DNA from 3 places in the Dorea chungnamensis genome. Region 3 is predicted to be linked to each of the others. Evidence: predicted binding sites of a transcription regulator. Region 3 holds the regulator's gene; each other region holds the start of a gene.
The links. Region 3 encodes Rex, which represses fermentation and respiration genes when NADH is low (regulators of the CRP and FNR family bind a similar motif). Its sites were predicted from a motif close to ATTGTTAANTANTTAACAAT; they were not measured.
Positions count from the first base shown of each region.

Region 1: the regulator Rex is predicted to act here: its motif matches at 1,231-1,250, upstream of fucO (lactaldehyde reductase).
Region 2: the regulator Rex is predicted to act here: its motif matches at 1,161-1,180, upstream of ABE613_RS11625 (DRTGG domain-containing protein).

Region 1 is NZ_JBDOHT010000011.1:73,759-76,032, reverse strand. Features, by position in the region: gene ABE613_RS10745 (ABC transporter ATP-binding protein) at 1-415, opposite strand, end outside; gene ABE613_RS10740 (TetR/AcrR family transcriptional regulator C-terminal domain-containing protein) at 601-1,152, shown strand; gene fucO (lactaldehyde reductase) at 1,275-2,274, shown strand, end outside.
Region 2 is NZ_JBDOHT010000013.1:43,992-46,265, reverse strand. Features, by position in the region: gene ABE613_RS11635 ([Fe-Fe] hydrogenase large subunit C-terminal domain-containing protein) at 1-270, opposite strand, end outside; gene ABE613_RS11630 (ATP-binding protein) at 290-712, opposite strand; gene ABE613_RS11625 (DRTGG domain-containing protein) at 717-1,061, opposite strand; gene ABE613_RS11620 (NADH-quinone oxidoreductase subunit NuoE family protein) at 1,340-1,834, shown strand; gene ABE613_RS11615 (ATP-binding protein) at 1,837-2,274, shown strand, end outside.
Region 3 is NZ_JBDOHT010000004.1:27,715-29,988, reverse strand. Features, by position in the region: gene ABE613_RS04695 (ABC-F family ATP-binding cassette domain-containing protein) at 1-859, opposite strand, end outside; gene ABE613_RS04690 (redox-sensing transcriptional repressor Rex) at 990-1,634, shown strand; gene ABE613_RS04685 (NAD(P)H-hydrate dehydratase) at 1,725-2,274, shown strand, end outside.

The DNA of each region.
Region 1 (2,274 bases), on a different contig from region 3:
GCTTGTATCCTTTGGATAGATTATTGATCAGACGATCCTTCACAGGCTGCAGTTTCGTAAGTTTCATAACTGCCCCGATCTGTGCTTCTCTCTCTTTCTTCGGTATCTTTTTCAACTCTGCGGCAAATCGAAGATATTCCATTACCGTCATCTCTGTATACAGAGGTGGTATCTCTGGCAGATAGCCAACACACCTTTTAGCCTCTTCAGGCTCTTTCAAAATATCATGCCCGTTAATCAGTACCTGCCCTTCTGTAGCTCCCAAATATCCTGTCATAATGTTCATTGTAGTTGATTTTCCAGCCCCATTTGGTCCAAGAAAGCCATAGATCTGCCCTTTTTTCACTGTAAAATTCAGATGATCCACTGCCAGATGCCTGCCATATCTCTTCGTAAGATTCTTTACTTCTATCAATGTCTCTCCTCCTATCAAACAAAATCTTCTACCAATATAAGGGAATCCCTTGAAAAGTATGTGATGATTTTATGTTTATTCTGTGAATTCCTTCGTCAAAATAATGCTCTTTTTATTGCACTTCCTTTTCAAAAATCCTATAATGATTTTAGATTTATTATTTTTGACATCGGAGATTATGCATAATGGACAACTTAGATAAAACTCGAAATAGATTCATCGATTCTTTAAAACAACTAATGGGAAAAAAGCCACTAGACAAAATAACTGTAAAAGAGATTGTCGAGACCAGTGGCATGACACGCCAAACTTTTTATAGAAATTTTAAAGACAAGTATGATCTGGTCAACTGGCATTTTAGCCAGCTCGCCGATCGTTCTTTTCGTCAGATGGGTTCCGGCTGCACATTAAAAGAAGGGCTTATTAAGAAATTCCAGTTTATTCAAAATGAAAAACGTTTCTTTATTTCCGCCTTTCAATCCCGTGACTACAATTCACTGATGCAATATGACTATGAATGTATTCTGGAATTTTATACCAATATAATTAAAGAAAAAACCGGAAAATCCCCCAATCGTGACATTGTCTTTCTCTTAGAAATGTATTGTCGTGGTTCGATTGATATGACGGTCGAATGGGTGCGAAAAAACATGAATATGGAACCAGAAGAGATTGCCAATCTACTGATTCTCGCACTTCCAAGACCTTTGGAAGAATTATTTTCTGATATTTGTTAAATCTATACGTTACACATTTAGCCACTTGTCACTTTTGTGACAGGTGGCTTTTTCTGTAACTTTTCTTGATTTCAGCACATTGTTATAATTATGACAAAGCAATTATAAAGGAGAGATGCATTATGTCAAACAGGTTTGTTTTAAATGAAACATCCTATCATGGAGCTGGTGCAATCAATGACATTGCAACCGAAGCTAAAACCAGAGGATTCCAAAAAGCTTTTGTATGTTCGGATCCTGATCTCGTAAAATTTGGTGTTACCCAGAAAGTACTGAATGTATTAGATCAAAATGATCTCGAATATATACTCTATTCCAACATCAAGCCAAATCCAACCATCGAAAATGTTCAGACAGGTGTGGAAGCTTTCAAAAGATCTAATGCAGATTATATTATCGCTATTGGCGGTGGTTCCTCCATGGATACTGCAAAAGCAGTCGGCATTATCATTGCGAACCCAGAGCATGAAGATGTGAGAAGTCTGGAAGGTGCCGTTAATACACCCAATAAATCTATTCCAATTATTGCAGTTCCTACTACAGCTGGAACTGCTGCCGAAGTCACTATTAACTATGTTATTACAGATGTTGAAAAAAGCAGAAAATTCGTGTGTGTTGACCCACATGATATCCCTGTAATTGCAATTATTGATCCAGATATGATGTCTAGTATGCCAAAAGGACTGACTGCTGCAACTGGTATGGATGCTCTGACACACGCCATCGAAGGATACATTACTGCTGGCGCATGGGAATTATCCGATATGTTCCACATCAAGGCTATTGAAATCATCTCCCGCTCTTTGAGAGGTGCTGTTGCAAATACTCCGGAAGGACGTGCTGATATGGCTCTGGGACAGTATGTTGCCGGTATGGGCTTCTCCAACGTAGGTCTTGGAATTGTTCATTCCATGGCTCATACACTTGGCGCAAAATATGATACTCCACATGGAATTGCAAACGCAATTTTGCTTCCAACCGTTATGGAATACAATGCAGAAGCAACTGGAACTAAATATAGAGATATCGCAATCGCTATGGGTGTTGAAGGTGTCGAAAATATGTCTCAGGAAGAATACAGAAAAGCTGCCGTCGATGCAGTTAAGAAACTGGCCGAAGACG
Region 2 (2,274 bases), on a different contig from region 3:
AAGGTTATTAAATTGTGAGTAGAGTGAAGGTGCTGGTAGAGCAACCGTATATTTGTATTTTTTGATTTCGTCAACGGAATCATAGATTGCCACTTTTGCGTGATGTGGACAATACCTGAGGCAACGGCCGCAATCTACGCAAAATTTCGGGTTGATCTTTGCCTTCCCATTCTGTACGCGTATGGCTTGGGTAGGACAGTACTTAATGCAATTGATACACCCTGTGCAGGCTTTTTTATCCAGTTGTACAGAATTAATGAATTTGTTCAAAAGTTTCCCTCCCTACAGTTTAAAAATGCACATCCATGGTGACTGTAGTGCCCACTCCTATTGTTGAGTCAATGTTCATGTAATCTGAGTATTTCTTCATGTTGGGGAGTCCCATTCCAGCACCGAAGCCAAGAGCGCGAACCTCTTCTGGTGCAGTGGAATATCCCTGTTCCATTGCTTTATCGATATCTGCAATCCCTGGGCCGACATCTGCAAGGATCATGCGAATATTATCTGGGGCGATCTCGACCTTGATCGTGCCGCCATTGGCATGAATGACCATGTTAATCTCGCCTTCATACATAGCAATTGCGACCTTGCGTATTACATTATTGTCAATCCCCATCACTTTTAGTTTGTTTTTCACATCACTGCTGGCTTCCCCGGCACGTGTAAAGTCATCCCCAGAGATGACGTAATTAAATACAAGTTTTTCACACATGAAGCTATACACCTCCAAGTAATCCATTGCTGTATAGTATGCCACATGATGTGAACATGTCGTGGCGTGTGCAGAGTATGACAATCCCTTTTTCTTCTGCCAGAGTCAGAATGTTGGAGTCTGGGATTTTATTTCTTACAAATATAATACAGACAATGTCAAGCATCTCGGCGGTCCGTACGACCTGTGGATTACACAGACCAGTAATTAAGGCGGAGTGTTCATCGGCGTAGGCAAGGACATCACTCATCATATCGGATGAGAAAGCATAATGTACTTCACTGTCCAGACAATTATTGCCATAAAGAACATCCGCATCTAACAAAGTTTTTATTCTTTCGATTGTCATAAATACCTCCCGAATGGATAGATTTATTTTAGTATAGCATTGCAAAAAGATGAATTCAACCATGAAATTGTACAAAATACACAAAAAATGGTTTTTAAAATTGAAAATATTTTAACAATATGATAGTGAAATAACAAACGAAGCTGTTGGAAAATTAACTAAATTACATGAGAAAAAGCTATAGATTTTTGGAAATTTGTATGCTAGAATGAAAAAATGAAATGAGTTTTCTGGTGAAAACGACAAAATTTGACAATAATTAAGGGAGGTAAAAGAGAATGCTTTCTAAAAAATCTACAGTTCAGTTCAATGGAACGGAAGAACAAAAAAAAGAACTGTTAGAGATGATTCATGAACTGAAAGACGAAAAAGGTTCCTTGATGCCGATTATGCAAAGGGCTCAGGATATTTATGGATATCTGCCTATTGAGGTTCAGACAATCATTTCTGATGAAACGGGTATTCCATTAGAGAAGATCTATGGGGTTGCCACATTCTATTCTCAGTTTAACTTGAACCCAAAAGGACGTTATCGTATATCTGTCTGTCTTGGTACAGCTTGCTATGTAAAAGGTTCTGGTGATATTTACAATAAGCTGATGGAAAAACTGGGAATCGTAGGAGGAGAATGTACTCCAGATGGTAAATTTTCCCTGGATGCCTGTCGTTGTGTAGGAGCCTGCGGACTGGCACCAGTCATGATGGTTAATGATGAAGTATACGGCCGGCTTACAGTAGATGATATTGATGATATTCTGGCCAAATATGAATAGATATGATGACAGAAATTGCATTGAATATTCTGGATGTTACAGAAAACTCTGTGCGTGCTGGAGCCAGCTACATAGAGATTAGTGTCATAGCAAATACAGAAAAGGACATTCTTGAAGTATCGGTAATTGATAATGGATGTGGAATGAGTGAGGAGCAAGTGAAAAAGGTGACGGACCCTTTCTACACGACAAGAACGACCCGTAGAGTTGGCCTTGGTATTCCATTTTTTAAGCAGGCAGCTGAGAGTACCGGGGGAAGCTTTTCGATTTGCTCGAAGGAACAGGAAGGCACCTGTGTAAAGGCAGTATTTGGATTGTCTCATATTGACAGGATGCCGTTGGGTGACATTAATTCGACTATTTATACATTGATAGTATTCAATGAATCAATTGATTTTCATTATAAATATGAATATGACGGTAAAGGATTTGTGCTTGAT
Region 3 (2,274 bases):
TAGATTTCTCACGATTAAAAGAACGAAGCTTTTCAATTACGGCTTCCTGATGCTTTATTTCTTGCTGCTGATTTAAATATTCTTTTATCTGAGCATCACGAAGCTGCTGCTTTTTGGCAGCATAATCACTGTAATTTCCATTATAGGTCATCAATTTTCCAGATTCGATTTCTAAGACCTTAGTCACTACTTTGTTCAAAAAGTAACGGTCATGAGATACGATCAGAACGGCTCCTGGATAATTCAGAAGATAAGTTTCTAACCAAGCTATAGAGTTTAGATCCAAGTGGTTAGTAGGCTCGTCCAAAAGCAAGATATCTGGCTTGGTGAGCAATAATTTACCAAGAGAGACGCGGGTTTTCTGACCCCCAGAAAGGGTATCTACGGGTTTAGAAAAATCATTTTCTGTAAAACCAAGACCTTTTAATACCCCGTTAATCTCACTTTCATATGCATAACCATTCTGGCGTTCAAAAGAAGCTGTCAGACGATTATATGTTTCAAGGCGTGATGTCAATGCATCACCTTCTAAATGTTTTAATTCTAATTCGATGGAACGGATCTGTGTTTCCATTTCGATGATATCAGATTTGGCAAGTTTCACTTCTTCATAGATAGTGCTTCCACTTTGCATAGCCTGATGCTGTGCAAGATATCCCAAGGTTTTGCCTTTGGTTAAAATTACTTCTCCGCGGTCAGAAGGAAGCTCACCTACAATCATTTTAAAAAGCGTTGATTTTCCCGCTCCATTGGGACCAACAAGAGCTGCTTTTTCGTGATCTTCTATATGAAAAGAACCGTCAGCGATAATCACTTTTTCGCCGAAAGATTTACTGATTCCGTGACATGCTAATATCATATTATTTTCATATCCTCCTTTTTCACTCGTTTTCATTATAGCGAAAATAGGACAAAATACAACTAAAAGTTTGACTTTGTTCACACAATTCTATATAATATTTCTTAGAATGAAATGGAAGGTGAGACTATTGGAAGAGAGAGAGATTTCCCAGGCGGTCATCCGTAGATTGCCACGATACTATCGATACTTAGGAGAGCTACTTGAAAATGGAGTGGAGCGTATCTCGTCTAACGATTTGAGTAAGCGTATGAAAGTGACTGCATCTCAGATTCGTCAGGATCTTAACAATTTTGGTGGGTTCGGTCAGCAGGGCTATGGTTATAACGTTAAATATTTGTATACAGAGATTGGTAAGATTCTTGGCTTGGAAGAGGCTCATAATATGATTATTATAGGAGCTGGTAATTTAGGGCAGGCTCTTGCTAATTATGCAGCTTTTGAGAAGAGAGGATTTGTATTAAAAGGAATTTTTGATGTCAACCCAAGATTGGTGGGTGTTTCAATCAGAGGCGTGCCGATTCGTATGATGGATGAGTTAAAGACATTTGTCCAACAAAATGATGTTGAGATTGCAGTTTTGACTATTCCAAAGGATAAGGCAATTGAAGTGGCTAATATGCTGGTAGACAATGGTGTTCGTGCAATTTGGAATTTTGCCCATACAGATTTGAATCTGCCGGATCATATAATTGTTGAAAATGTACACTTGTCTGAAAGCTTAATGCAGTTATCATACAATATTAGCCGATATAACGAAGAACATAAGAAATAATAAGCAAAGACGTGTAATGACTGGCATGCGCAGACGGGCTGGTTTTTACACGTCCTTTTATATTATAAAATGAACTTGGAAGGTGAGATTATGCGATATCTGCTTAATGGAAATCAAATGAAAAAGGCGGATCAATATACAATACAGGAACTGGGAATTCCGTCTATGGAGTTAATGGAGCGTGCTGCAAAGAGATGTGTAGAGACTATGGAGGCGGAAAAGCTTGATCTGTCCAAAGCGTGTATCGTATGTGGTTCAGGGAATAATGGTGGTGATGGATTTGCGATAGCGAGACTTTTAAAGGAAAAAGGGTATCCTGTGACAGTTTGTTTTGTAGGAAATGAATCTCATCGTACGGATGAAACAAAACAGCAGATGAGTAAATTAAGGGAAACAGGTGTTGAGATATTCAAAGAGTACAAAGAAGATGAATATAGTATCATAATAGATGCGATGTTCGGTGTTGGACTTAGCCGTGAGATTATAGGAAAATATTTTCAGATTATTCAGAAGATGAATGAAGCAAAGGCTGTAAAATTTGCTGTAGATATGCCATCTGGAATATCTGCGAATCATGGAAGTGTCCTTGGAATTGCTTTCCGTGCAGATATTACGGTGACTTTTCAAATGGAAAAGCTGG